3 regions of the Pradoshia sp. Z3_51 genome follow, and region 3 is predicted to be linked to each of the others. Evidence: riboswitches for the same ligand, from Rfam matches in the RefSeq annotation. Region 3 holds a riboswitch; each other region holds the start of a gene.
The links. A riboswitch is a leader RNA that binds a small molecule or an ion and turns the genes downstream of it on or off. The one in region 3 is predicted to bind S-adenosylmethionine.
Positions count from the first base shown of each region.

Region 1: linked by a shared signal. The riboswitch ahead of AC4BHA_RS09735 (methionine ABC transporter ATP-binding protein) and the one ahead of AC4BHA_RS13065 (methionine ABC transporter ATP-binding protein) in region 3 are both predicted to bind S-adenosylmethionine.
Region 2: linked by a shared signal. The riboswitch ahead of metK (methionine adenosyltransferase) and the one ahead of AC4BHA_RS13065 (methionine ABC transporter ATP-binding protein) in region 3 are both predicted to bind S-adenosylmethionine.

Region 1 is NZ_JBZAJC010000004.1:68,720-78,718, forward strand. It holds gene AC4BHA_RS09710 (response regulator transcription factor) at 1-535, opposite strand, end outside; gene AC4BHA_RS09715 (undecaprenyl-diphosphate phosphatase) at 726-1,550, opposite strand; gene AC4BHA_RS09720 (amino acid ABC transporter ATP-binding protein) at 1,900-2,628, opposite strand; gene AC4BHA_RS09725 (amino acid ABC transporter substrate-binding protein/permease) at 2,615-4,060, opposite strand; gene AC4BHA_RS09730 (YrzE family protein) at 4,740-6,422, opposite strand; SAM riboswitch class I at 6,652-6,763, shown strand; gene AC4BHA_RS09735 (methionine ABC transporter ATP-binding protein) at 6,886-7,905, shown strand; gene AC4BHA_RS09740 (methionine ABC transporter permease) at 7,923-8,573, shown strand; gene AC4BHA_RS09745 (MetQ/NlpA family ABC transporter substrate-binding protein) at 8,591-9,460, shown strand; gene AC4BHA_RS09750 (M20 family metallopeptidase) at 9,517-9,999, shown strand, end outside.
Region 2 is NZ_JBZAJC010000003.1:440,308-450,306, reverse strand. It holds gene ytkD (RNA deprotection pyrophosphohydrolase) at 189-662, shown strand; gene AC4BHA_RS09280 (ABC transporter permease) at 657-1,472, opposite strand; gene AC4BHA_RS09275 (ABC transporter ATP-binding protein) at 1,462-2,229, opposite strand; gene AC4BHA_RS09270 (ABC transporter substrate-binding protein) at 2,250-3,224, opposite strand; gene AC4BHA_RS09265 (alpha/beta hydrolase family protein) at 3,370-4,200, shown strand; gene AC4BHA_RS09260 (DUF2584 domain-containing protein) at 4,219-4,461, shown strand; gene pckA (phosphoenolpyruvate carboxykinase (ATP)) at 4,598-6,187, opposite strand; SAM riboswitch class I at 6,566-6,694, shown strand; gene metK (methionine adenosyltransferase) at 6,828-8,027, shown strand; gene asnB (asparagine synthase (glutamine-hydrolyzing)) at 8,225-9,999, shown strand, end outside.
Region 3 is NZ_JBZAJC010000006.1:97,960-107,958, forward strand. It holds gene AC4BHA_RS13020 (mechanosensitive ion channel family protein) at 1-119, opposite strand, end outside; gene sufB (Fe-S cluster assembly protein SufB) at 517-1,914, opposite strand; gene sufU (Fe-S cluster assembly sulfur transfer protein SufU) at 1,978-2,412, opposite strand; gene AC4BHA_RS13035 (cysteine desulfurase) at 2,402-3,631, opposite strand; gene sufD (Fe-S cluster assembly protein SufD) at 3,631-4,935, opposite strand; gene sufC (Fe-S cluster assembly ATPase SufC) at 4,953-5,738, opposite strand; gene AC4BHA_RS13050 (YuzK family famiily protein) at 6,098-6,250, opposite strand; gene AC4BHA_RS13055 (MetQ/NlpA family ABC transporter substrate-binding protein) at 6,544-7,377, opposite strand; gene AC4BHA_RS13060 (methionine ABC transporter permease) at 7,391-8,059, opposite strand; gene AC4BHA_RS13065 (methionine ABC transporter ATP-binding protein) at 8,056-9,087, opposite strand; SAM riboswitch class I at 9,201-9,312, opposite strand; gene AC4BHA_RS13070 (O-acetylhomoserine aminocarboxypropyltransferase/cysteine synthase family protein) at 9,407-9,999, opposite strand, start outside.

The DNA.
Region 1 (9,999 bases), on a different contig from region 3:
GAATTAAAGTATCTCTGCTGATAATCTTATTCTTATGATCGATTAACTGCTTTAAAATGTAAATTTCATTCCTTGAAAGCTCTATTGATCCAAGTTCATTTTCAACCGTATTTTTTTCGTAATTAATGGTCGCTCCGCACCAGATTTTCAGCTGTGTTTGATCAGCATTATAATTATAAACTCTTCGTAAAATGGCTTGAATCTTTGCAACTAAAACATCAAAGTTAAAGGGCTTCTGTATAAAATCATCAGCACCAAGTTGCATAGACATCACCATGTCAGTAGGGTGGTCTCTCGATGATAAAAATAAAATGGGTACATTGGAGTGCGTCCGTATCAGCCGGCACCAATGGAAACCGTCAAATTTAGGCAACTGAATATCAATAAGGACTAAGTCAGGCTGAATATCCGTAAATTCATTAAGTACCTCTCCGAAATCTTGAACGCCATATACTTCATAAGACCATTGGGTTAACCTCTCTTTAATTTCTTTAAAAAGGCTGGTGTCATCTTCAATTAATAAAATTTTAAACATAACCATCACCCGTTCTTTATTTATTAGGATTACGAATAGTGGTAAAGTAGCTCGAACTATTTTAGGGTATTAGTTGTTTTGTCATGTAAAGCTCAAAATGTATAGTATATATAAATATAGTGTACTATAAAAACGACTCGCAAATATAAAAAGGAGAACAAGCACCAATGCTTGTTCTCCTTTTTATAAGTTAACCGAAGATAATAACGAGGATTCCTACGATAAAACAGTAAATAGAAAAATAACCTAATTTCCCTTTTTTCATAATATCCATAAACCAACGCAGTGAAAAATAGGAGGCGATGAGGGAAGCTATAAATGCCAATGCATACGGAATCAGCAGTCTTCCTAAATCAGGATCGTTCACCATATCGGATACTGAAAATACCATGCCGCCAAGACTGATTGGGATATATAGAAAAAACGAGAATTTCAACGCAGTTTCACGGTTCATTCCCATAGCCATAGAGGATACGATCGTTGCACCGGAACGGCTGATTCCAGGTATTAAAGCAACAGCCTGTGATAATCCCACAATAATGGCATCCTTAAATGTTAGTTCTCCCTCAGCTTTCCTGCCCTCTAAATTACGGATAAGCCATAAAGCAATACCTGTGATAATCAGCGCAAAGCCAATGACACGTACACCCTTAAAAATAGATGCGATTTGATCCTCAAAGAAAAGACCGATAAATGCAGCTGGAATTGTAGCAACAATTAAGTAAAGAATAAAATAAAAATCCTTTTTCGTGGCGGTAGATTTATCAGAACCTGTTAAATAGGAAAATCCATTTTTAATCAACTTCATTAAATCTGCTCGATAAATAAAGATAACGGCCAGTAGGGACGCAAAGTTTACAAACAACTCAAAGCTTAATCCCGGAATGTTAAGTCCGAAAAAATGCTGAAAGATGACCAAGTGGCCACTTGAAGATACAGGGATAGGTTCAGTAAGACCTTGCAGTAATCCTAAAAAAACAAATTGTATTATTTCAATAAAGCTAATTGAATCCATTTTAACACTCCTATTTTATAGCTTTTACTTTTATTTATTATACTAAAATAATAATATCATTTGGAGAGAACGGTTCGAAACTGGAAAATTCAGAAAGTAAGGGAACTGGATTAATACTAAAGCTTATTTTGCGCGTAATAAAGGTTTTTATGAAAATATTGGAGTGTTTGCATGAAGGGTTGCATGTAACCAGGAAATAGAAGTTTATATCAGAGTAAAGGCAGGATTCATATATATCAGGCCTTTTAGTAACTGCATATATGGATAGTCATTACATCAGCAAGAAGGAGGTTATCAAAATAGAAATACTAAAGGGCACAGTGCTTAAGCACTGTGCCCTAACTTATCCTTATAAAACTTTATCAAGAAAATCCTTAGTTCGTTCATTTTGCGGATTGGAGAAGATTTCTTCAGGTGTTCCTCTTTCCACAACATAACCGCCATCCATAAAGATGACCTGATCAGCTACTTCACGGGCAAAGCCCATTTCATGAGTCACAATTACCATGGTCATACCCTCTTGTGCAAGCTGTTTAATAACATTCAGAACCTCACCGACCATTTCGGGATCAAGTGCACTCGTAGGCTCATCAAACAACATAATGTCAGGGTTCATGGCAAGAGCTCGTGCAATCGCCACACGTTGTTTTTGTCCGCCGGACAGTTGAGCTGGCATGGCATTGGCCTTATCTTCAAGACCCACACGAGCCAATAGCTTTAAGCCGATTTTTTTTGCTTCTTCTTTTGTAGCTTTATTCAGCTCAACAGGAGCCAAAGTAATATTATCTAGTACTGTCATATGCGGGAAGAGATTGAAATGCTGGAATACCATTCCGATATTTTCCCTAACTTTATTAATGTCTGTGTTTTTATCAGTTAAATGTTTATCATCAACTGTTACGTCACCTTCATTTACTTCTTCAAGTAAATTGAGGCAGCGCAGAAGTGTACTTTTACCGGATCCAGAAGGGCCGATTAAGCAGACAACTTCGCCTTCTTTAACCTCAAGACTGATATCCTTTAGTACTTCCAGCTTCCCGTATGATTTTTTTAATCCTTTTACTTTAAGCTTTCCCATTTTGGATCTTCCTTTCCATACGGTTTGATACCTTAGTTAAAATCATAATAATGATAAAGTATATAAACCCTACAATCAGCCACATTTGGAAGGACTCAAGGTTTCTGGCAATAATGATTTTTCCGCTTTGAGTCAATTCATTAATACCAATGATGGATAGGATAGAGGTATCTTTTAATGTAATGATAAATTGGTTAATGATAGATGGAATCATCAGACGGATTGCCTGTGGAAGGATAACCTTTGCCATTGCCTTTTTATATGGAAGACCAAGGCTTCGGGCAGCTTCCATTTGTCCCTTATCAACGGATTCGATACCACCGCGTACAATTTCAGCCATATATGCACCAGCATTTAAGCTTAATGTTATGATACCGGCAGCAACTGCAGATATACGGAAGTCAAGTGCTGCTGGAATACCGAAATAGATAAAGAAAGCTTGAACAATCAGTGGAGTTCCTCTAAAGATATCTACGTAAATGACGCCGATTGCCCTTAAGATTTTGAGATGGGACACACGCATCAGACCAAATATAATACCTAGGATACATGCTATAACGAGAGATACGACAGTCAATATCAGGGTCATTTGAAGACCTTTTAACAGACTTGGCATACTTGATTCTAATAAGCCGAAGAAACCGTTATTAGTATCGGTGCTTTTTTCTGCCTTCAAGTACTTATCCATAATATCCTGATATTCACCGGATTCTTTTAGATTGGCTAGACCTGTATTGAACTGCTCAATCAATTCCGCATTTTGCCCTTTAGCGACAGCAAATCCATAGGAGCCGCCTTTTTCTTTTTCAGTAACGATTTCTAATCCGTTGCCTTGCGTAATCCCATATGCCAGAACTGGGTAATCATCAAAAACAGCTGCAGAGTTACCTGTTTTAACATCGTCATACATATTGGCGGAATCATCAAAGGTTACCGTTTTAAAGCCATATTTATCTTTTATGCTTTCTGCAAAGCTGGCACCTTCTGTACCTGTTTTAATGGCTACCTTTTTTCCTTTTAAATCTTCATAGGATTTAATCTCTTCATTTCCCTCGGCAACCGCCATTACGACACCAGATTCAAAATAGGGATCGGAGAAATCAAATTTCAGTTGTCTTTCATCTGTTATACTCATTCCGGCAATAACGCCGTCTACTTGATTGGACTCTAGTGCTTGTACGGCTGCATTAAATCCAAGCGGCTTAATTTCTACTTCAAACCCTTGATTTTCAGCTATAGCATTGAGTAAATCGATATCTATACCTACAAATTCGCCATTCGTTTCCTGGAATTCAAATGGGGCAAATGTAATATCTGTTGCAATCTCATATTTTTTTCCTTCTGCTTTCGTGTTTAAAGCCGGGAATATAAATGAAGCAATCATGACAATAGCCATTGCTATTAGGAATGTGAATTTTGAAAATTTCTTCATTGTGAACCTCCTTCATATAAGTAACGTTTAAAAACCCTCTATATCCAATTGGGGCGGGTTAAAAGGGATGTTTTAATCTTATAACAGAATGTATGTATCTCTATGAGTATATATAAAGATACGGTTTTTTGGCAATCAATACTTACCAAATAATATTAGATTACTATAAGATTTCCATTTATTTGTTGTGAAGAAAAAGATGTAATAAAGGGTGGAGAAATAAAAAAAGAGCAGTATTATACGTATTTAATCTAATAAAATATATAGAGATTTGTAAATGGAAAGTACTTCCTAAATGTTATGTGAAAATAATCTAACTCACATATTAATACTGATTATGTATGGAAAACAGCTGAGAATGCTTTAACCATGTAAGTGTATCTTAAGCAAATTTTAGTTCTGAAGAATGAATTCTAAAGTATATTTCCATTTGTGCTCTAATTCTTTTGGAACTACATCCAGTATGGGTATTGATCTATAGAATTTAACTCCAAAGCCCTCCTCTTAATAATGTAAACACTACCTATTATGAGTATTTATGACTAATTTTATTTACCCTATTCAACACGATTCTAACTATATATTTAACAATAATTTAAATATGGGTAATAAAATTAGTCCAGTTGTTAAAAAATAGATCAATCCTCGAGTGAGGATGATCTATTTTCTTCAGTATATATTATTGTAAATTCTTAATTGTAATACCGTTAACAGGTAAAAAGTTTTCCCCGGTATCCAGGTACGTTACAGATACCTCATCGTTTTCCTGCAGATATATGATCAAAGGATCCTTTTCAGAGGACATATTGTAGCTTTGTCCATTATCCAGAAGGAACGAAACGACGGTATATTCACCTGATTTTTCTTTATAGACTCTGATAACTTTCCCATCGATTTTCTTCTCAACACTTGTGGAGGTGCCGTTAACCGTTCCGCCGCCTTTTTGAAGTGCTGTTTTGTATAGCTTTAAGGCTTCATTTGGCGTTGACCCATATGCTGTTATTTCAGGATTGGCAGCAGATACAATGAAATAATTTTGTAGGAATCCATTTGAATCCAGGACTCCTGTTAACCAACTGGCTTCACCGTAAAAATTATAGATGATGGGCATTTCTCCTTCCCATTTCTTTTCTATAAACTTCTTCTCGATAATTTGCAGGGCACCCTGTGAATCCATGTAGGATTCCTCCATATTACCTGTATAATAGACAGCTTTACCTGTCCTGGAATTTGTGAGCGCATAGCCGAGCATAGAATCGACGCCTTCTTTAGGACTCGTGAAATCAGTGAAATAATACATATCTCCATTTTCATCAAAGATCGGACTTACATTCGCTTCGGTACCCTCATCAGAAGGCAGTTTAACATCTGATTTTCCAAATAGGCTGTTCCAATAGCCATGAATATAATTTCCGAAGTAGCTGTTTTGTGTACTGACGACTTCTGGTGCAACGGCACCATCAATAAATTCGGGCGCTTCAGAAAGGGAATAAGAGTTGGACTTCCCAGTTTTGGCATCCATCACCACAACACCTTTTACCTTAAAGCCATTTCTGGCAGAGACAAAATCACCATAAGAGCGAATATAAAATGGCGTGCCATTATCATCTACTTCAAGCTGTGAATCCCCATAGAATATGTAGGATGGATACTGTAGACGAATACGGCGCTCTGTTTCTTTATTGAAGAATGCAGAAGGAGTGTAGATCATTTCTGCATCAACAAATTTTGGGTTGGCTGATGAATCTGTAGCACTCAATATAAAGTAACCAGGAGTTTCTTTCCCTTTCAGCCATTTGAAGAATCCTGAAAATTCGACTGGAGCAATATAAACATACTCACCATCTACTTTTTGGATTTGTAAATTCCCTAATTCGTAGTAGCTCGTATTTGGTACCTGGCCAAATGCTTTTTTCATTTTATTGCGCGCGTATTGAGGAGGCACGCTGGCCGGCTTTTTATTTTCATCAAATGTTTGAATTTCTTCTTTGATGTCCATTTTAGCTATAGTATACTTTTCATCGGCATTGAACAGAAATGCCGTTAAAAAATAGAGACCGACAAGCAAACTACCTGCAAATAAAATACCCTTAATGGTTCTCTCCATACCCGTAGCAAGCATTGAACCCAGCAAGGTTAGTATGATGACAAAAATCCAAAGAGAAGAGATAGTTTGATCCAATAGGGTGAAGTAATAAAATAAAAATGCTTTAATCGTGATTAATGCAGCTAAGCTGACAAAAACAAGCAGTTTTGTTTTCCCCTTCATATGGATACGTAATTTTTCATTATTTTTGAATGGCACAAGAATAAGTGCCGATATAATCCCAATGATAATGGAATAGATGAAGATATTTCCCACAAAGTACCCCTCCTTATTTTTTCTATAATTTACCTTAATATCCTATACGAATAACTGGCCAAAATGATTCATGAATTGGAAATATTCATGAATTTTAGTTGCTGTAACTTGATTTAGGATATTCTTTATTATAAATCAAAAATATTTTAAATATTATAAATTATTATTGACATTGCTAAACAAGATAGGATATAGTTGGAAACATCAAATTTAATTGAATAGCAAGCGATTCTTATCGAGAGAAGTGGAGGGATTTGGCCCTATGATACTTCGGCAGCGGATTTTTACTATGGTAAAAATACTGTGCTAATTCCAACAAACATCTGTTTGAGAGATAAGAGGAAGCTTTAAGCGAACATATTTCTACTTGTCTTTTTATGTATATGTTCATACAAAGCCTCTTCTGTCTAATGACAGAAGGGGCTTTTTGCATTTCGAATTTTTTAGGCCTGGAGGAGAGAACATGATTGAGTTTCGAAACATAAAAAAGTCATATCAAGCAAATGGTCAAAGCGTAGATGCTCTGAGAGGCGTTCATTTAACGGTTGAAAAAGGGGATATTTTTGGAGTGGTAGGATACAGCGGGGCCGGGAAAAGTACACTTTTGCGTTTAGTTAATATGCTTGAACGGCCTACTGAGGGGGAGGTCCTTTTGAATGGTAAATCGTTTGCCAGTCTCAAAGCAAAGGAATTAAGGGCAGAGAAAAAGAAAATCGGGATGATCTTTCAACATTTCAATTTACTTCAATCTAAGACGGTATTTGATAATGTAGCGATTCCATTGATACTATCCGGCGTTCGTAAAGAAACGATTCAAAATAGAGTTCGAGAATTACTGGAGTTCGTGGGGTTATCAGCTAAGGGTCGAAGTTACCCGGATGAATTGTCAGGGGGACAGAAGCAGAGGGTTGGAATTGCGAGAGCTCTGGCCACGAATCCATCTATCCTGCTATGTGACGAAGCTACATCGGCATTGGATCCGCAGACGACCAGGGATGTTTTAGAGCTATTGAAAAAAATAAACCGAGAATACAATATAACAATTTTGCTTATTACACATGAAATGTCGGTGATTAAAGAGATATGCAATAAGGTCGCTGTCATGGAAAATGGGAGGGTTGTTGAGCAGGGTCCTGTTCTTGATATTTTTTCCAAGCCAACCACTGAGGTTGCCAAGCGGTTTGTTAGAACAGTCATTCACGACGAGATTCCGCAGAGCTTTTTGAAATCCTTAAAGGAGAATAAACCAGCAGTTTGGAAACTTAATTTTTTGGGATCTTCGTCTGGCAAGCATCTACTTTCAACAGTGGCGAAAAGTTTTGATGTCCATTTAAGTGTTCTTTCTGCCAATATTTCTGAAATACAGGAAACCCCTTTTGGGAATTTAATCGTTGAGGTCATCGGTGAAACAGAAGAAATAAAGAAGGCGATCCAATACATAGAGAGTGAGGATGTGCTCTTGCAGGAGGTTAAGCTATCATGAATGAACAGTTTTTAGGAATGGAAATTACACTTGAACAGTTACTGATTGGATTCAGTGACACACTCTATATGGTTTTCTTCTCCTTACTATTCGCGGCCGTGATTGGATTGCCTTTAGGGATTTTACTCGTCATAACGAGAAAGGGTCACATTCTGGAGAATAAGTGGGTGTTTAATATATTGAACCCAATCATTAATATTTTACGCTCGGTTCCCTTCATTATTTTATTGGTGGCTTTGATTCCATTTACACGATTGGTTGTTGGATCGGCGATTGGAACGAATGCCGCCATTGTACCGCTTGTATTTTATGCAGGTCCTTATATTGCCAGATTGGTTGAAAATTCATTATTGGAAGTTGATAAGGGAATTATTGAAGCAGCTCAGTCAATGGGCGCGACTGAATGGCAGATCATTTTTCGGTTTTTAATACCAGAGGGACTTAGCTCTCTTGTTTTAACCTTTACAACAGCAACTATTGGGCTGGTTGGAGCCTCAGCAATGGCAGGGGCAGTAGGAGCTGGAGGAGTTGGAGATCTTGCCCTCACCTATGGTTATCAGAGGTTTGACACTAACACCATGATTGTAACCGTTGCGGCACTGGTAATCATTGTACAGCTTTTACAATCCATAGGTAATACGCTGGCTAGAAAAATAAGAAGACGATAAAGAAGGAGATGGAAAAAATGAAAAAACTTTTTCTTACTATTTTAATAATTGCATGTACTGTCGTAACAGCAGCATGTGGAAGCGATTCGAAAGGCAGTGCAAAAGAGGGCAGCTCTACCATTAAGGTTGGAGTGAGCAGCGGAGACACAAGAATATGGGATTATATTGCTGGTCTCGCTAAGGAGAAGGGGCTCAATATAGAGCTTGTAAAGTTCAGTGATTATATTTTGCCGAATACAGCTCTAAATGATGGTGAAGTGGACGCTAATGCATTCCAAACAATCTCTTATTTTGAAGAACAAGTGGCGGAAAGAAAATTAGATCTTGAGCCACTAAGCTCTACTGTTATTGCACCAATGGGAATCTACTCAAATAAGCATAAGGATTTAAAGGAATTGCCTGATGGGGCTAAAATTGCTGTCCCTAATGAAGGTACAAATCTTGGCCGGGCGCTACTTCTTTTGCAGGAGGCTGGCTTCATTACACTAACAGATAATTTTGATGGAATAGGCTCTTTAGAAAAAATTAAATCAAATCAAAAAAATATTAAACTCGAACTGGTAGCTGCCGGGAATACACCGCGTTTTCTTGAAGATGTAGATGCATCTATTATAAACAATAACTTTGCGGTTGAGGCAGGATTGACATTAAAGGATGCCTTGTTCCATGAAAGTGCAACGGCCAAACCATACATTAATATTATCGCTATAAAAAAAGGGGATAAAGACCGCGCTGAGCTAAAAAAACTGGCAGACATCTATCATTCCGAGGAAGTGGAGGATTTTATCCTTAAAACATTTAAAGGAAATACCATTCCGGCTTTTGTTTCAATAGAAGAATTGGTTAATTATCAGGATGCCTGGACCAGCCCGGCAGTCGATCAATGAATTACTTCGGATACTAACATAGGTATAAGATTATTAGAGAGATTGGAGGCAGAGCAATGATTAAAAACGAAGGTCGCATTTTTCATAAAGATATTATCAATGAATATATAGATCAGCAGAAAAACAAATATATAAATATAAGCCACCAAATTCATGAAAATCCAGAAATAGGGAATGAAGAATTCTTTGCATCTGAAACACTGACCAAGGTATTAATCGATGCTGGCTTTGAGGTAACAAATGATATTGCTGGCCATAAAACTGGATTTTTAGCGAGGAAATCATCCTCAAAGCCGGGGCCTACGATAGCTTTTCTTGCCGAGTATGATGCGCTTCCTGGCCTTGGCCATGCATGCGGCCATAATATCATTGGCATCACCAGCGTAGCGGCTGGAATTTCGCTTGGTTTAGTACTCGAGGAAATAGGGGGAACGGTACTTGTTTACGGTACCCCGGCAGAAGAAGGGGGTCAAAATGGAAGTGCGAAGGGCAGTTATGTAAAGCATCAATTGTTTGACGGTGTGGATGCAGCTATTATC
Region 2 (9,999 bases), on a different contig from region 3:
ACCTTTATAAATGTACTCTACTTATATTGAAAATATTATTGATTCCATCCTTCATGACTATATTTGTTATATTTTTAAGAAAGTGTGTTGTAAAAGTAAGCTTCTAATTGATTTATTCCTTATAAATTATATAAGAGCCAGTTTTGCTATAATTGAAAGAAACAATTAAGAGAGAAGTGTAGAGATAGATGGACATATTTAAGGATATCCATGGAAATAATGTCTATTTTCATGATGAACAAGGTCAATTTGAAAAAGAAGCTCGTCATGTATTCGTCATATGCCGCTATAAAGGGAAATGGGTTCTTACCAACCATTCCAAAAGAGGGCTTGAATTTCCCGGAGGCAAGGTGGAAAACAATGAAACCCCTGTTCAGGCTGCCATACGTGAAGTATATGAGGAAACAGGGGGAGAAGCAAAGCAGTTAATTCCAATTGGCGAGTATAAAGTACTCGACCCAGCGGGTTCCTTTGTTAAAGCAGTATTTTATGCCGAGCTTACTGCCCTTACGAAGAAAGAAGATTATCTGGAAACAGAAGGGCCCGTTTTACTGTCAGAACTGCCACATGATTTTCAAACGAGCACCCAATATAGCTTCATTATGAAGGATCAGGTTGTTTTGAAATGTCTGGATAAAATAAGCCGGTTAAAATTTTTATGATAAGCGGTCGCGGATTAACTTAGCTTCAACAAACTCGACCATTTTATACATAATCGTTGCAAATACAGCTATAACGAGTAATGCCATTAAAACAAGGGTGAAATTAAATACCTGGAATCCATAAATGATTAGATAGCCAAGTCCTTGTGAAGAAACAAGAAATTCTCCAACTATGACACCAACCCAGGCTAAACCAACATTAACCTTTAGTGTCGATATAATGACTGGAAAGGAATACGGCAAGACAGCTTCCTTGAAGATGTGCATGCGGCGAGCATTAAACGTTTCCATTACCTTTATATAATTGGGATCGATTTCCTTGAAGCTCGTGTAGACGACTATAGTCGTAACGATAACTGAGATAATGATTCCATTGGTGATAATGGATATTAATCCAGGGCCCATCGCCACAATAATAATGGGTCCAAGGGCTACCTTAGGCATAGCATTGAAGATGACTAAATAGGGATCCAGGACCTTTGAAAGCATTGGAGACCACCACAAGGCAACAGCTAGCAGTGTCCCTAGTAGAGTGCCTAAAATAAAGCTGATGACTGTTTCGAACAAGGTAAGTCCGAGATGGCTGAGCAAACTGCCATCCTGTATTTTTTCAATCAGCATTTCAACGACATTGGAAGGTGAACTGAACAGGAGGGGATCTATCCAGTAAAAATGGCTGGCTATTTCCCAAAGAGCAAAAAATAAAACAAAGATAACACCCTGATACAGCCATACTTTATGCTGGTTGGTTTTTAATTGTTGGATATAGTTCTTGTGAAGGGTATTAATTTTAAGTTTATTATCCGTCAAGCTGCTCCATCTCCTTCCATATAAGCTGGAACACATCTGAAAAGGCTGGATGATTTCTTGCATTAAATGGGGATAGCCCTTTTAACTCGTTTGGAATATCAAATTCTTTGTGAATTTTTCCTGGTTTTGGAGAGAGGAGGAAGACACGATCACTCATGGCTACTGCTTCTCCTATATCGTGAGTAACTAAAATAGCCGTTTTTTTAAACGATTTTAATGTACTTGATACGATATCTTCAAGCTTTAGTTTGGTTTGTAAATCTAAAGCAGAAAAAGGTTCATCTAAGAGGAGCAGAGTAGGGTTAGTGGCCAAAGTTCTAACTAGGGCAACTCGTTGGCGCATTCCTCCTGATAGCTCCCTTGGAAATTTAGTCAATACATCCTTCAGGCCGATTTCTTCTAATAGTGATATGGTTTGTTCTTCGTGCTTTTGGTCGAGCTGCTTTAATAATTTTAATCCTATCAATATATTTTCTTTAATGGTCTTCCAGGGAAATAAATAATCCTGCTGCAGCATATATCCAATATCCTGGCGATGGATGAGGACATCCTTCCCGTATAGCTTAACACTTCCTTCGGTTGGCTTAAAAAGGCCAGATATAATGGATAGAAGGGTTGTTTTACCGCAGCCGCTTGGGCCAAGGAAGGAGATGAATTCTCCCTCCTCAATACTCATTGATATATTCTCTAAAGCAATTGATGTTTGCGATTTAGATAAATAGAGATGAGATACATTCTCTATCGACAATAAAGGCATAATCCCTGCCTCCTTAGCTCCTATTTTGAAACTTCTTCAGCGATTTCTGTATTTACGAGTGTTTTATGATCGATATAGGAATCGATTTCTCCTGCTTCTTTCATGATATCCTGCAGATTTAACCATTCTTCCTCATCAAGAATTGGATTTAAGGCAAAGGACTCCTGTGACTTGTAACGGTCAATGGCCATTTCAATAATCTCTACGTCTGTATCTTCAAAATATGGGAGAATAGCTTTTGCTACTTCAGCGGAATCTGTTTCTTCAACCCATTTTTGTGCTTTATAAATCGCTTTTGTAAAACGTTTAACGATATCTTCATTTTCCTTCATATAGCTTTCCTTTGCCATGAAGGTGGTGTATGGAACATGGCCGGATTCTTTTCCAAAGGAAGCGACAATATGTCCTTTTCCTTCTTTTTCAAAAACACTTGCCTGAGGTTCGAATAGCTGTACATAATCACCTGTTCCTGATGCAAAGGCATTGGCGACATTGGCAAAATCAATATTTTGAATTAATTTCAAATCCTTTTGAGGATCAATGCTGTGTTTTTTCAGTACAAACTCTCCAACCATTTGTGGCATACCGCCTTTCCTCTGTCCGAGAAATGTACTGCCCTTTAGCATGTTCCAGTTAAATTCCTCTATTTTTTCTCTGGATACAAGAAAAGTTCCATCTGTTTGAGTTAATTGGGCAAAATTAATAACAGGATCTCTTGAATTTTGTCCATGAACATAAATAGAAGTTTCTGAGCCAACAAGCACGATATCAGCTCCGCCTGATAGTAGAGCAGTCATTGTCTTATCACCGCCCCATGCAGTCTGCAGGTCTACATCAAGCCCTTCGTCCTTAAAAAATCCTTTGGCCAGGGCGACATATTCAGGTGCATAAAAAATAGAGCGTGTGACTTCTGCTACTTTGACTTTTGTCAATTCTTCAGTCGACTTATTTTCTTTACAGGCCGATAAACTAAAGATGAGCAGAATGGACAGCATACAGAAGAAGCTGGTTTTAAGATAATATTTCAAGGGAATTTCCTCCTTAGTAGGCAGTATGTATGCCAAAGTGTAGTTAATCGTATTGTATGTGTGGTATATATTTGTGTGAATGCCTATAGAACTTTGTAAAGGAGCCCGGATTATGGATGAAGTAAAATCATCGCTAGGTAGTATCGTAGATAGAAGTCGATATCCATCGCCACATCCGGATATAAATCTATATATTGTCACGTATTTATCGAATGGGTTAAGGGTTAAGGGGCTATTAGCTGAGCCAAAAAAAAATGATGAAATAATGGACGGATTTTTATATTTACGCGGAGGCATTAAAAATGTTGGGAAGGTCCGTCCAGGGCGTATCATTCAATTCGCAAGTCAGGGGTTTGTTGTTTTTGCCCCCTTTTATCGTGGCAACCAGGGTGGAGAAGGAGAGGAAGATTTTGCAGGAGAAGATCGTTGGGATGCTATTGCAGGTTTTGAACTTTTAAAGCAACATCCCAAGGTTAATCCAAAAAAGGTCCATATTTTTGGATTTTCTCGAGGCGGGATTATGGCCTTGTGGACAGCTATATACTGCCAGGACGCTGCTTCACTTGTCACGTGGGGGGGAGTTTCCGATATGGTTCTGACCTACATAGAGAGAATTGATTTAAGAAGAATGCTGAAAAGGGTCATTGGAGGTACGCCAAACAAGGTGCCGGATGAATATAAAGCCCGTACACCCTTGTATGAAATTGAAAAAATACCATGTAATGTTCTAATTATTCATGGCGAGAAGGATAAGAACGTTTCGGTTGAACATGCCAATCTATTAAGAAACAGACTGCAGGATCTCGGCAAGAGCGTCGATGTGTGGTACCTTAAGGACTATACACATTATCTACCTCCTAGAATAAATCGGCAAATCGTCACGGATTTAACGAAATGGATGAAAGAAGCCGCTTCAAATGATACCATTGAAATAAATAAATGAAGCAGGGGAGTGAGAGAATTGGGTATGCCAATGGAATTGAATACTCTTATAGTGACAAAGGCTAATGAAAAAAGGGTTGAGGAAAATCTATTCGTCCTAAAAAAAGAAGGATACCGCCTATATCCAATTGAAATTCCGATTGATATCCGAAAAACTCTGGATGGAGAATCGAGAGGAACGGCACGGATAAAAAAAGTGGAATGGGAAAATAACTGCACAACCATTACATATGAGTTGATTTCTTTAAATTCCAGTAACTAAATTGAATAGAAACTAAAGAAAACAAACCTTCATCCAGAATTACATTGGGCGGTGGGTTTGTTTTTAAATTTAGACAAATAAAATAGTGCCTCAGGAAAGCCATTTCTTTTTGGCTTCCTAAGACACCGCTAGTTCTTTAAAAGGTAATTGGTCCACCTTTAGATTCAATTTCAGAACTGATATTTTTAAATTCCTTGAAATTTTCTCTGAATTTATGTGCAAGCTCATTCGCCTTTTCATAATAGGCTTCTGGATCTTTCCACGTTTTCTGCGGCTGTAAAACTTCATCAGGTACTCCAGGTACGTGTAAAGGAATCGCTAAGCCAAATATTCTGTCTTGTACCGTTTCGATATTGGCTAGTTCTCCTTCCAATGCAGCTTGAATCATCAATCGTGTATAAGAAAGCTTCATGCGGCTACCTGTCCCATACTCTCCTCCAGTCCAACCGGTATTAACCAGATATACCTGAACTTGATGTTCCTCAATATTTTTGCCAAGCATCTCAGCATATTTAGTTGGATGCAATGGTAAGAATGGTGAACCGAAGCAGGTAGAAAACGTAGCCTGTGGTGAAGTGATTCCGAGTTCAGTCCCTGCCAATTTACTCGTATAACCGCTTAGAAAATGATACATTGCCTGTTCTTTGGTTAACTTGCTGATTGGAGGCAGAACACCAAAAGCATCAGCAGTTAAAAAGATGATTGTATTGGGATGGCCCGCTATACTAGGTGTGACGATGTTCTGCATGGCTTCGATAGGGTAAGCTGCCCGGGTATTTTCAGTTAACATTCCATTATCATAGTCAGCAATTCTCGTATCTTCATCTACAACCACATTCTCTAGTACAGAACCAAAGCGTATGGCATTAAAAATTTGAGGCTCTTTTTCCTGTGTGAGATTGATGCATTTTGCGTAACAGCCGCCTTCAATATTAAATACACCATCAGGAGACCAGCCATGTTCGTCATCACCTATAAGGCGGCGATTTGGATCGGCTGATAAAGTAGTCTTTCCAGTGCCGGATAAGCCAAAGAAAAGAGCTACATCTCCCTCGAAACCTACATTTGCTGAACAATGCATAGAGAACACATTTTTCTCAGGCAACAGGTAATTCATGATTGAGAAAATGGATTTTTTCATTTCACCTGCATACTCGGTGCCTCCAATTAAGACGACTTTTTTCTCAAAAGAAATGATGATAAACGTCTCAGATTGTGTACCGTCCACGAGAGGGTTTGCTTTAAAACCTGGTGCTGAGATAATAGTAAACTCAGGAGAATGATTTTCAAGCTCTTCTTTAGTGGGGCGGATAAACAGCTGATGTACAAATAAATTGTGCCAGGCATATTCATTGATTACTTGTATAGGAAGGCGGTAGTCTGTTGCAGCCCCAGCAAACCCATTAAATACAAATAATTCATCTCGTTTTTCGAGGTAATCGATAACTTTATCATATAATTTAGAGAATGCGTCTTCAGATATTGCTTGATTGACGCTTCCCCAGGCTATTTTATCTTTAGTGGCAGCTTCCTCTACAATATATTTATCCTTTGGAGATCTGCCGGTATATTTACCTGTTTCGGCTTTAATCGCTCCAGTAGATGTGAGGATGCCCTCTTTTCTGGTTAATACTTTTTCAACTAATTGTGGCACTGAAAGCTGAATGTGAATATTATCATGAGTAAGTAATTGTTTCAATTCATTGGAAACTCCTACACTGTTCATAAGGTATCATCCTTTTCCAGAATTTTGGTAAGCATATTATATGGAAAATAGTATAACACATTTAATCGATTTATCCATACTAATTGTGTTAATTTTCAAAAATATGGTTTAATATAGTATATAAGAATAATTATTATTGTTTTCATTGGTGAAAGAATAGGGATATTAGTCAATATTGATGGATAAATAATAAAGTATATTTATTTGAATATTCGTAAATTAATTATATCAATATCATAATTGAAATGCGAATTTTAAGTTCTGACTGTACTTCTTTTAGAAAAAGGATGAAGCTAAAGTTTTATCTTAACAATATATTCCTGTTTATTTATTGACAGAAAATGATGGATAAGATAATATATACATTTGATATGGATACTCTTATCAAGACTCGGTGGAGAGACGAGCTCTATGAAGCCGGGGCAACCTGCAGTTTGATTCCTTATAATGGAAATCACGCAAAGGTGCTAACTTGATGCAAGGTTATAATGCCTTGAACGATGAGAGTGAAAGGCAGATTTCTGAGACTCAGACCTTTCCTCTTTTCTTTATAAAGGGGAAAGGTCTTTTTTCGTATAATCAGGAGATAATTAAAGATAATGAGTAGCCATAAACAGGGAAACTGAAGGAGGAAATATACATGTCTAATAAGAGACATTTGTTTACATCAGAATCTGTAACAGAAGGTCATCCGGATAAAATTTGCGATCAGGTTTCTGATGCCATTTTGGATGAAATATTAGCAAAGGATCCAAATGCAAGGGTAGCCTGCGAAACATCTGTTACCACTGGATTAGTTTTAGTAGCGGGAGAAATCACTACTTCTACGTATGTGGATATTCCAAAAATTGTACGTGACACAATCAAAGGGATCGGTTATACACGTGCTAAATATGGTTTCGATGCAGAAACATGCGCTGTCTTAACCTCTATTGATGAACAATCTGCAGATATCGCCCAAGGTGTAGACCAAGCTTTGGAATCAAGAGAAGGCACGATGTCAGATGAAGAGATTGAAGCTATTGGGGCGGGAGATCAGGGTCTTATGTTCGGTTTTGCCTGCAACGAAACAGAAGAATTAATGCCTCTTCCTATTTCTCTTGCTCACCAATTATCTAGAAAGCTGGCTGAGGTTCGTAAACAAGAAGTTCTTCCATACTTGCGCCCTGATGGAAAAACACAAGTCACAGTGGAATATGATGAAAATAAAAATCCGGTAAGAATTGATACAATCGTTATCTCTACTCAGCATGACGCGGAAACAACACTGGAGCAAATTAAGAAAGACTTAAAAGAACAAGTAATTAAACCGGTTGTTCCTGCTCACCTTATTGATGAACAAACTAAATATTTTATTAACCCAACGGGCCGTTTTGTTATTGGAGGTCCACAAGGGGATGCAGGCTTGACTGGCCGTAAAATCATTGTAGACACGTATGGTGGATACGCACGTCACGGTGGCGGAGCATTCTCTGGTAAAGACGCTACAAAAGTAGACCGTTCTGCTGCCTATGCAGCCAGATACGTAGCTAAAAATATTGTAGCAGCAGGTCTTGCAGATAAAGCGGAAGTTCAGCTGGCTTACGCGATTGGTGTAGCGCAACCAGTATCTATTTCTATTGATACGTTCGGTACAGGGAAAATTGAAGAGGAAAAATTAATTGAATTAGTACGTGCTAACTTTGATCTACGCCCAGCAGGGATCATAAAAATGCTTGATTTAAGACGTCCGATCTATAAACAAACAGCAGCTTACGGACATTTTGGACGCAATGATTTAGATCTTCCTTGGGAGAAAACAGATAAAGTGGAAGTACTGCGTGCGGAAGCTAACATCTAAGATAAACAGCATAAACATTTCTAGAAAGAGGGATAACCCCTCTTTCTTTTTTTGTCTAAATATGGTAATATTAGGAAACTATGAAATCGGGTATAATGGATCGTATTTTGTCGGGACCCTAGCTCATATCTAAAATCTAATTCTTTGATATTTTTAAATGAAAAACAGTCGAAAGTAAAGGTAGTGAGTGAATAATAATGTGTGGATTTGTAGGATGTATGCATGATCACCAACAAGCGAATCAGGATTCAGAACTAATTAAAAGTATGAATGACTTGATTACGCATAGAGGGCCGGATGACGAGGGGTATTATATAGATGAACATATCCAGCTTGGTTTCAGAAGACTAAGCATCATTGATATTGAATGTGGACATCAGCCCTTAACGTATGAAAATGAACGCTATTGGATTGTTTTTAACGGAGAAATATACAACTACTTGGAATTGAAAGTAGTGCTGGAAAAGGAAGGCATGGCGTTTTCTACAAATTCAGATACTGAAGTAATCCTGGCGGCATTTGTTCAATATGGGGAAAAGGCAGTTGAAATGCTTCGTGGGATGTTTGGGTTCGTGATTTGGGATAAACAGGAGAAATCTGTTTTTGGTGCCCGTGATCCATTTGGGATTAAACCATTTTTTTATAAGGAAGATGGGGATAAGACCTATTTTGCTTCTGAAAAGAAAAGTATTATACACGCTATAGAAAAACAAGAATTGGATCATGTGTCTCTGCAGCATTATCTTACCTTTCAATTTACTCCAGAACCAGCAACGATGACAAAGTATGTGAAAAAATTATTGCCTGGACATTGCTTTACAAAGAAAATTGGAGAACCTATGGAAATCCGCCAATATTGGAAAGCGGAATTTAAACCTATTCTGCGCAGTGAACCAGATTGGATTAAAGAAATTCAAGATGTGATGTATGACAGTATCAGCATGCATATGCGCAGTGATGTACCCGTTGGTTCATTTCTTTCAGGTGGAATTGATTCTACAATCATCGCATCCATAGCTAAAGAATTTCATCCTGGAATTAAAACATTCTCAGTTGGATTTGAACAGAATGGTTTCAGTGAAATTGATGTAGCTAAAGAAACAGCTGACAAGCTTGGGGTAGAGAATATCAGCTATATTATATCGCCGCAGGAATATATGAGGGAACTGCCGAAAATTATGTGGCATATGGATGACCCGTTGGCAGACCCCGCTTGTGTTCCTTTATATTTCGTGGCAAGGGAAGCGCAAAAGCATGTAACGGTTGTTCTGTCAGGTGAAGGAGCGGATGAATTATTCGGAGGATACAATATTTACCGTGAGCCTCAATCCTTAGCCATATTTAATAAAATTCCTGTACTTATGAAAAGAGCGCTAAAAAGAATTGCTGCCATGATGCCTGAAGGGGTAAAAGGCAAAAGTTTTATAGAGCGCGGCTGTACGCCGATTGAAGAACGCTATCTTGGAAATGCCAAGATGTTTATGGAGGAAGAGAAGGGGCAATTATTCAAATTATATAAATCAAAGCTGGATTATACTACGATAACACATCCGTTCTACGCAGAAACACCCGAATATGATGATGTGAGCAGAATGCAGTATATTGATATTCATACATGGCTGCGCGGAGATATATTAGTAAAAGCTGATAAGATGACGATGGCACATTCTCTTGAGCTTCGAGTGCCATTCCTTGATAAAAAAGTATTTGAGGTGGCATCCGGAATTCCAACTGATTTAAAAACTGCTCATGGAACGACCAAATATATACTTAGAAAAGCTGCAGAGGGAATCATTCCTGACCATGTATTAAATCGTAAGAAACTTGGTTTTCCAGTCCCTATCCGTCATTGGTTAAAAAATGAAATGTATGAATGGGCGATTACAATAATAAAAGAAAGCCAAACAGATCATTTGCTGGATAAGCAAGTCATTATGAATCTGTTCAATAATCATGTTACAGGTAAAGCGGA
Region 3 (9,999 bases):
CTGACGAGATAAATCAAAGCATAGGTGATGATAAAAGTGTATAGGATTGTTAATCCATAACTTTTGAGTTGAGGCCAATCAATGCTGATATAACTTTGTAACCTGTTAATAAAGTCCATATCTATCCTCCCTAATTATAAAAACAATATAATAATTACTAAATACTACTAAATATTCTGTTATTATCCAAGTGTTATTGTTTAATAAAATCTATTAGACCTATTTAAATAAAATAGAGGCAGATGCTATGGAGTCTAAATTATATGGTTCATGGCTAATATAAGTTGCATTGCTTATTCTTCCTTCGGTAAAGATGGGGCATAGCTGCGGCATAGGCGGATTATAGGTGGCTTCCTCCACCCTTTCACACATCCTGCACCTTTACCACAGTATAGGTGGGGCATAGCTACGCCATAGGTAGGGTATAGGTGATTCCCCTTCAACTTTGGAGACGATAAAAAAAGAATCCGAAAATAAATTCGGATTCTTAATATAGTGGAAAGAGTTGTCTCAGTATTAACCGATAGAACCTTCCATCTCAAATTTAATTAATCTGTTCATTTCAACTGCATATTCCATTGGAAGTTCTTTTGTGAACGGTTCAATGAATCCCATAACGATCATTTCTGTTGCTTCCTGTTCTGAGATACCGCGGCTCATTAAATAGAAGAGCTGCTCTTCAGATACTTTGGAAACCTTCGCTTCATGCTCAAGTGAGATATTATCATTGTGGATTTCATTGTATGGAATCGTATCAGAAGTTGATTGATTATCCATAATGAGTGTATCACACTCGATATTAGAGCGTGCTCCATCAGCCCTTTTACCAAAGTGCACAACCCCACGATAGCTCACTTTACCGCCATGCTGAGAAATTGACTTAGATACAATCGTAGAAGATGTATTTGGAGCTAAGTGGATCATTTTAGCGCCTGCATCCTGGTGTTGACCTTTACCTGCAATAGCAATGGAAAGCGTCATACCACGGGCACCCTCACCGCGTAAAATACAAGCTGGATATTTCATGGTAAGCTTGGAGCCGATGTTTCCATCTACCCATTCCATTGTACCGTGAGCATCTACTACTGTACGTTTAGTAACAAGGTTATATACATTGTTTGCCCAGTTTTGGATTGTTGTGTAACGGCAATAAGCATTTTCTTTAACAATGATTTCAACAACAGCACTGTGAAGTGAATTTGTTGTATAAACAGGAGCCGTACAGCCTTCTACATAATGTACGGACGCATCTTTATCAACGATGATTAAAGTACGCTCAAACTGACCCATGTTTTCAGAGTTAATACGGAAATATGCTTGCAATGGTGTATCTACTTTAATACCTGGTGGGACATAGATAAATGATCCGCCAGACCAAACTGCAGAGTTCAATGCAGCAAATTTATTATCAGATGGCGGAATTACTTTAGCAAAGTGTTCACGGAAAAGGTCTTCATTTTCACGTAAAGCGGAATCTGTATCTTTGAATACGATTCCCATTGCTTCTAAGTCTTCCTTCATGTTATGGTACACAACTTCAGATTCGTATTGAGCTGATACACCGGCTAGGTATTTTTGTTCAGCTTCAGGAATACCAAGTTTGTCAAATGTACGTTTAATTTCCTCAGGAACTTCATCCCATGATTTCTCGGACTTCTCAGATGGTTTTACATAATACGTAATCTCATCAAAGTTTAAATCTGAAAGATTGCCTCCCCATTGTGGCATTGGCATGTTATAAAAATGTTCAAGAGACTTCAAGCGGAAGTCAAGCATCCATTGTGGTTCGTTCTTCATACGAGAGATTTCTTCAACAATCCCTTTAGTTAAACCGCGTTTAGAACGAAAGATGGAAACGTCCTTATCATGAAAGCCATATTTATAATCACCGATATCAGGCATTTTTTTAGCCATCGATCGCTTCCTCCTTCTTACTTAGTTCTAGCTGTTTTTCACTCTCAGCTAAAACATGTCATTTTAGTTTTCGTTAAGCCCTTTTTCCATAGCTTTCCAAGCAAGTGTCGCACACTTAATACGTGCTGGAAATTTACTCACACCTTGAAGGGCCTCTATATCACCAAGATCAAGATCGCCTTCGTCATATTCCTTGCCCTGTATCATGTTCGAAAATATACCAGCAAGCTTTAATGCTTCCTCACTGCTTTTGCCTTTGACGATTTGAGTCATCATGGAAGCTGATGACATAGAGATGGAACAACCTTCTCCATCAAACTTTGCATCTTGCACAATACCATCCTCTACTTTAAGTGTAAGATGAATACGATCTCCACAAGTAGGGTTATTCATATCTATCACAAGACTGCCGTCTTCCAGGCTTCCTTTATTTCGTGGATTTTTATAGTGATCCATGATCACTTGCCTGTAAAGGGTATCTAAATTATTAGAAGCCATTACTGAAATACTCCTTTGTTTTAACGAGTCCTTCGACTAAACGGTCGATATCTTGTTCTGTATTATATACATAAAAACTTGCTCTCGCCGTAGACGAAGCTTTTAACCATTTCATAAGCGGTTGTGCACAGTGATGCCCGGCACGAATAGCTATTCCATCTGTATCCAGAACGGTAGCGACATCATGCGGATGAACATCCTCAAGGTTAAAAGTTACTACACCAGCTCTTGATTCCGGATTTTTAGGTCCATAGATTTGGAGCCCCTCTATACTTGATAATTTATCAAGTGCATAAGCAGAAAGCTTATGCTCATGCGCCTCTACATTATCAAGACCAATCTCATTCAAGAAATCAATTGCAGCTCCAAGTCCAATGGCACCTGCAATGATTGGAGTACCGCCTTCAAATTTCCAAGGCAGCTCTTTCCATGTAGAATCCTGCAATCCCACAAAATCAATCATCTCTCCGCCAAATTCGATTGGTTCCATATTCTCGAGGTATTCCTTTTTCCCGTACATGACACCAATGCCAGTTGGTCCACACATTTTATGTGCAGAAAAGGCAAAGAAATCACAGTCAAGATCCTGAACATCCACTTTCAAATGCGGAGTGCTTTGCGCACCATCTACAACCATTACTGCTCCATTTTCATGGGCAATTTTCGCAATTTCTTTAACCGGATTGATGACACCAAGCACATTCGATACGTGCATAACTGAAACGATTTTCGTGTTTGAAGTAATCACTTCTTTGACTGTTTCAAGTGAAATAGTACCGTCTTCTCCAAGCGGGATATATTTCAATGTCGCACCGGTTGCTTTAGCTACTTGCTGCCATGGAATGATATTACTATGATGTTCCATCATACTGATAACAATTTCATCACCAGCTTTTAGGTTAGCTTTCCCGTAGCTGGCAGCAATTGTATTAATCGAAGTCGTTGTCCCTCTTGTAAAGACAACTTCTTCGATGGATTTCGCATTAATGAACTTTCTTACCTTTTCACGTGCTCCCTCATAAGCATCCGTGGCCATCGTTCCAAGTGTGTGAACACCACGGTGTACATTAGAGTTATACCGCTTGTAATACTCATCAATAGTCTGAATAACGGATGCTGGCTTCTGCGAAGTTGCGGCACTGTCCAGATATACTAATGAATGACCATTGACTTTCTCATTTAAAATTGGGAAAAGTTCTTTAATATTCGTTGGAATCATTATTTAACTTTCCTTTCAATTACCTCAGTCAACTGCTTTTTAACAGCTTCAACAGGTAATTGATTTACTACTGGGGCAAGGAACCCATGGATAATTAAACGTTCTGCTTCTGTTTTACTGATCCCTCTGCTCATTAAATAATAAAGCTGAATTGGATCCACACGGCCTACAGAAGCTGCGTGTCCAGCTGTTACATCATCTTCATCAATTAACAGAATAGGGTTTGCATCCCCACGTGCTTTCGGACTAAGCATTAATACTCTGGATTCCTGTACAGCATCAGCTTTAGTGGCACCATGTTCAATCTTACCGATACCATTAAAAATGGAGGATGCTTCATCCTTCATAACACCGTGCTTCAGGATATATCCATTTGAGTTTTTACCAAAATGAACAACTTTAGTTGTAAAGTTTTGAGTTTGTTTACCAGTACCAACCACTACTGTTTTAGTATCACCATATGAACCATTACCATGTAGGTTTGTAATATTCTCTGAAATAGTATTACCATCGTTCATTAAGCCCAATGCCCATTCCACTCGTCCATCATTTCCTACATATGCATTACGGTTTACATAGGTTTTCATATCTTTAGATAATGTATCAACTGCACCATATTTAACGACCGCATTGTTGCCGACGATAACCTCAGAAATGATATTTCCAATAGTCTCTTTGCCGTCAACCAATGAAATATAGTTTTCAACGTACGTTACGGAGCTGCTCTCTTCAGCAACAACAAGTACGTGATTATATAATTCAGTCTCAGCATTATCAATCATGAAGATAGCCTGGATGGGTTCTTCAATAACCACGTTACGTGGGATATAAAGAAAAGCTCCACCATTAAAGAGTGCTGCATGTAAAGCTGTAAGCTTATTCGTTTTTACAGGAACACTTGTAGTCATGAAGTATTTTTGCAAAAGTTCAGGATGTTCTTTAGCAGCAGTCCTGATATCTGTAAAAATAACACCTTTATCTTTAAGTTCCTGAGATACTGTCAAATAAGCAGCTGTATTGTTTCGTTGTACATACAAACTTCTGTTCTCATCAGGATTGATCAGCTTTTTCACGTCTTCAGCAAGTTCATCAATAGATGTAAATGTCTCGCTTGTAACGGAGTTCACTTTCATATCCTCTAATTGCCATTTATCAATCTTCGTTTTATCAGGTCTCGGCATAGGTAGCTCAGCTGAGGCAGAAAGGGCGTCTAAACGGAAGCTTTCAAGCCAGGCAGGCTCACTATGTGCTTTTGAAAAAGATGATACAACATCTTTTTCGAGTAATGTAGTTTCGATTGTCATAACGATCCTCCTATTGCTTATGCTTCAATTCCTACTGTTTCGTCTTCAATACCTAATTCTTTTTTAATCCAGTCATATCCTTCTGCTTCTAAGCGTTGCGCTAGTTCTGCTCCACCGGATTTCACGATTTTACCTTGCATCATTACGTGAACATAATCTGGAGTAATGTAGTTCAATAAGCGTTGATAGTGAGTAATCATTAGGCAGCCAAAATCTTCGTTTCTCATTTGGTTGATTCCTTTGGAAACAACTTTCAGCGCATCAATATCTAAACCGGAGTCGATTTCATCAAGAATCGCAATGGCTGGTTGCAGCATTAATAATTGAAGGATTTCATTACGTTTCTTTTCACCGCCGGAAAAGCCTTCATTTAAATAACGTTGAGCCATATCTTGATCCATTTCTAATAGATCCATTTTTTTATCCATTTCTTTAATGAATTTCATTAAGGAAATTTCGTCTCCTTCTTCACGTTTACTGTTAATAGCAGAACGCATGAAGTCGGCATTAGTAACCCCAGTAATTTCACTTGGGTATTGCATTGCTAAAAATAGACCGGCACGAGCACGTTCGTCAACTTCCATTTCAAGAACATCTTCACCGTCCATTGTGATGGAACCACTTGTTACTTCATATTTTGGGTGACCCATGATAGCAGATGACAATGTAGATTTTCCTGTACCATTTGGCCCCATAATTGCATGGATTTCTCCACCTTTAACTTCAAGGTTTACCCCTTTAAGAATCTCTTTACCTTCTATTGAAACATGTAAATCTTTAATTGTAAGAACTGAACCAGCCATTCTTATACCTCCAATATATAGTCATCTAAAGTTTTAGATTATTTCTATTCTCAATTTATTCTCATTACAATCTTATAACAAATCAAATCTAGATTCAACTTTTTGAAACGAGAAAATTACATAAAATGGACATAATATTTTAACATAATACTTAGCTTTACTGACATTATAATGTTAATTTTCACGAAAGAAAAGAACCAGCATGATCTTTACCAACCACCCTGATTTTAAAGACGGCAGTAACATTTTTGCACTAATTGAAAACATAAAAACAGGTAGAAGGAGAAATTGATTTTTCTTCCGCTACCTGTTTTTATGATTATCACTTTTAGAAATATTCACTTTATCACTTGATTCATTTACCCATGTACTCTTCTATTCACATCATTTAAGATTTGATTACTCTTCATATAACTACGTTCACGCTTCTCTTCTACTTTCATACGCACTTCAAGATTCTGACTGTAAACTTCATAGCCAACTCCATGTGCCTGCCTCATCGCTTTTTCCATTTCATCTGTTACTCTAAGCTGTAACTGATTGTCAAAGATAATGAATCATTCCTTTCCATTTATTATAATAAGGGTATCACTTTGCAGAAGAACCCTCAAAGTCTATATACCACTCTGAGCACATCTTAAAAGTGATATTGCGTATTTCTTCTAGGAAATCCTTGATTATCCTGAAAAATAATACCAGAGAAGAAAATAATTCATTGGAAAAGCATCTTACAATTGCTTTTAAAACACCTATTATATAGATGAAAAAGGTGCAGCTAAATGAATAGCTGCACCTTCCTTTTCTATTATTTATTTGATGGGATAACGGACCCTTTGTAGTTTTCATTAATGAAATCCTGGATATCTTTAGAATGAAGAACTTCAACCAATGTTTTAATTTCTTCCTTATTCTTATCCTCAGATCTAACAGCAATAATGTTTACGTATGGATTATTATCAGCACTTTCCAATGCAATCGCATCCTCAGCTGGTACAAGATCCGCTTCAATGGCATAGTTGGAATTAATCAGTACTGCATCGCCTTCATCATTATTGTAAACCTGCGTAAGCATAGGTGCTTCAATATCCGTTTTAAACTTTAAATTCTTCGGATTTTCCGCAATATCATCCACAGTTGCTTTAGTTTTATCAATGCCTTCTTTTAGCTTTATTAAGCCTTCTGTTTCCAGCATAGATAACATACGCCCATGATCAGCTACTGAGCTGCTCATAATGATGCTTGCGCCTTTTGGTAGGTCATCCAGGCTGTCGTATTTTTTAGAATAAACACCAATCGGTTCAATATGGATTCCGCCTGCATTGGCGAAATCATACCCATTATCCTTCACTTGACTCTCAAAATAAGGGATGTGTTGGAAATAGTTAGCGTCAATTGAGCCATCTTCCAATGCTTTATTCGGCATTACATAGTCTGTAAATACTTCAACTTCAAGTTTAATACCTTTTTCTTCAAGAAGAGTTGCTGCTTCTTCCAATATTTCTGCATGTGGAACATTTGATGCGCCAATTTTAATCGTTTTTAGTTCTTTGTCCCCGGAATTGGATTCATCTCCTGATCCACCGCAGGCTGCCAATAATAGGGTTAATCCTAAAACAAGTATGAACGATAACTTTTTCACTTTGGTTTCCTCCCTAGCGCTTATCTAATTTTCTTGTTATAAAATCTCCAATAAATTGGAGAATAAACACAATAATCAATACTAAAATAGTAGCAACAATCGTGACATCTGTCTGTCCGCGGCTAAACCCTTCCAAATAGGCAAGGTTTCCAAGTCCGCCCGCACCAATCATACCTGCCATCGCTGTATAACCTACAAGCGCAATTGCCGTAACTGTGATACCAGAAACAAGTGCAGGCAGAGATTCAGGAATTAGCACCTTCCATATGATTGTAAAGGAAGTGGCCCCCATCGATCTTGCTGCTTCTATTACACCTTTATCAATTTCACGCAATCCAATCTCAACCATTCGCGCATAGAATGGAGCAGCACCTATAATTAAAGCTGGCAAAGCCGCATTGACACCGATAATACTTCCTACTAATGCCTTTGTGAAAGGAATTAACAACACGATTAGAATAATGAATGGAATGGAACGGAATATGTTAACGAAAGCACCTACAATTCCGTAAATCACTTTGTTTTCCCACATATTCCCCTTTGAGGTCAAGAATAATAGCAGACCCAATATAATTCCAAGGAAAAAAGTTGCGATTAATGAGACACCTGTCATATACAAGGTTTCCCATGTCTTTTCATAAATTCGTTCCCAAACTACATTTGGTAATAATGTTTCCATCATTCTGAAATCACCTCCACACCAATTTCCTGATTGTGGAGATAGTCAATCGCTTTCGCCACTTCAGCAGCATCACCGTCTACATGAATAAATAACGTTCCATAGGACCCGTGCTGAGTCTGCGATATTTTACCCTGCAATATGTTTACATTGATTTTGTAAGAGCGGATAACCTCTGATAAAACAGGGGTTTCAGCTGATTCGCCAATAAAGGATAATTGTACAACTTTCCCCGTCGGATATTCAGCAAGCAAATGCTCAATCGTCTCTTTCGTTTCTTCTGGCTCAGTCACTTGCTGTACAAATCGTTTAGTAATCGGAGCATTTGGTTTTTTAAATACATCAAGTACTTTTCCGCTCTCGACCACTTTCCCCATCTCCATCACAGCAACGCGATGACAGATTTTACGAATAACATGCATTTCATGTGTAATTAATACGATTGTCAAGCCAAGTCTTTTATTTATATCAACGAGCAAATCCAAAATATCGTCTGTAGTCTGAGGATCAAGTGCTGATGTCGCCTCGTCACAAAGAAGAACCTGTGGATTGTTCGCTAATGCGCGCGCTATACCGACCCGCTGCTTCTGACCGCCGCTCAACTGAGATGGATAAGCATTTTCACGGCCATCTAATCCTACCAGACTTACAAGTTCCTTCACTCTTTCTTTACGTACCTTGCTTGGTACGCCCGCAATTTCTAAAGGAAACTCTATATTTTCGCTGACTGTCCTTGACCAGAGGAGATTAAAGTGTTGAAAAATCATACTTATTTCCATTCTGGCTTTTCTTAATTCAGCGCCTTTTATAGCAGCCATATCTTTGCCTGCCACCAAGACACTGCCTTCTGTTGGCTTCTCTAAACCGTTCAGCATTCTAATGAGGGTACTTTTTCCCGCACCGCTGTACCCAATAATTCCAAAGATCTCGCCTTTTTCAATAGATAATGAGACTTGATCCACTGCTTTGACAGCTGATGAACGTTTAAATGTTCCTGAGAAGGTCTTCGATACATCACGTAATGTAATCATGAAAAGTTCACCTGCTCTTTCTATCAACCTATAATTAAAGAATAACTTCAGTTAAACAAAAATGCCTTTCTGCGGAGGCAGAAAGGCATGATTTATTTATAACATGTTCCTTTCTCTCATCTCCCAGGATTTATTATCCTGTGTGAATTGGCACCTTTTCAATCATAAATGATTGCCGGTTGCCGGGCGTCAAAGGGCACTTCCCTCGGCCTCTCTTGATAAGAGTACTTAAACTATTCAATTAAATCTAACTGTCTGCTATCCTATCATGTTGAAGAAAGAACTGTCAACACCAAAGTCTGCATAGCATGTTCAATATTTATTTCACAACCACCTCAGTGGAAGCTATACCTGTTGCTTTTTCAATCGCAAGCTCCAATTCTTCAATTAGATCTTCTGCATGTTCAATTCCAACAGACAGTCTGATTAAATCCTCCTGTACACCTGATGCTTTTAATCCCTCTTCACTTAGTTGCTGATGAGTCGTGCTTGCCGGATGGATAATTAGGCTCTTTGCATCTCCCACATTGGCCACATGGGACCACAGTTCAACGGAATCAATCAGTTTTTTACCTGCCTCACGTCCACCCTTTATTCCAAAAACAACGACTGCTCCAGCACCTTTGGGTAAATATTTCTTCGTTTTTTCGTAATCAGGGTGATCTGAATCTCCTGGATACAAGACCCACGATACAGCCGGATGCTGTTTTAAATAGTCAACTATTAATCTCGTATTGGCTACATGCTCCTTCATCCTCACATGCAGAGTTTCCAATCCGAGAATAAATTGAAAGGCATTGTACGGGCTTAAGGAAGGACCTAAATCTCTCAACAGCTGAACTCTGGCCTTCACAATAAATGCTGCTGCACCAATTGCTTCACTGTAAATCAGATCATGATAGCTTGGATCGG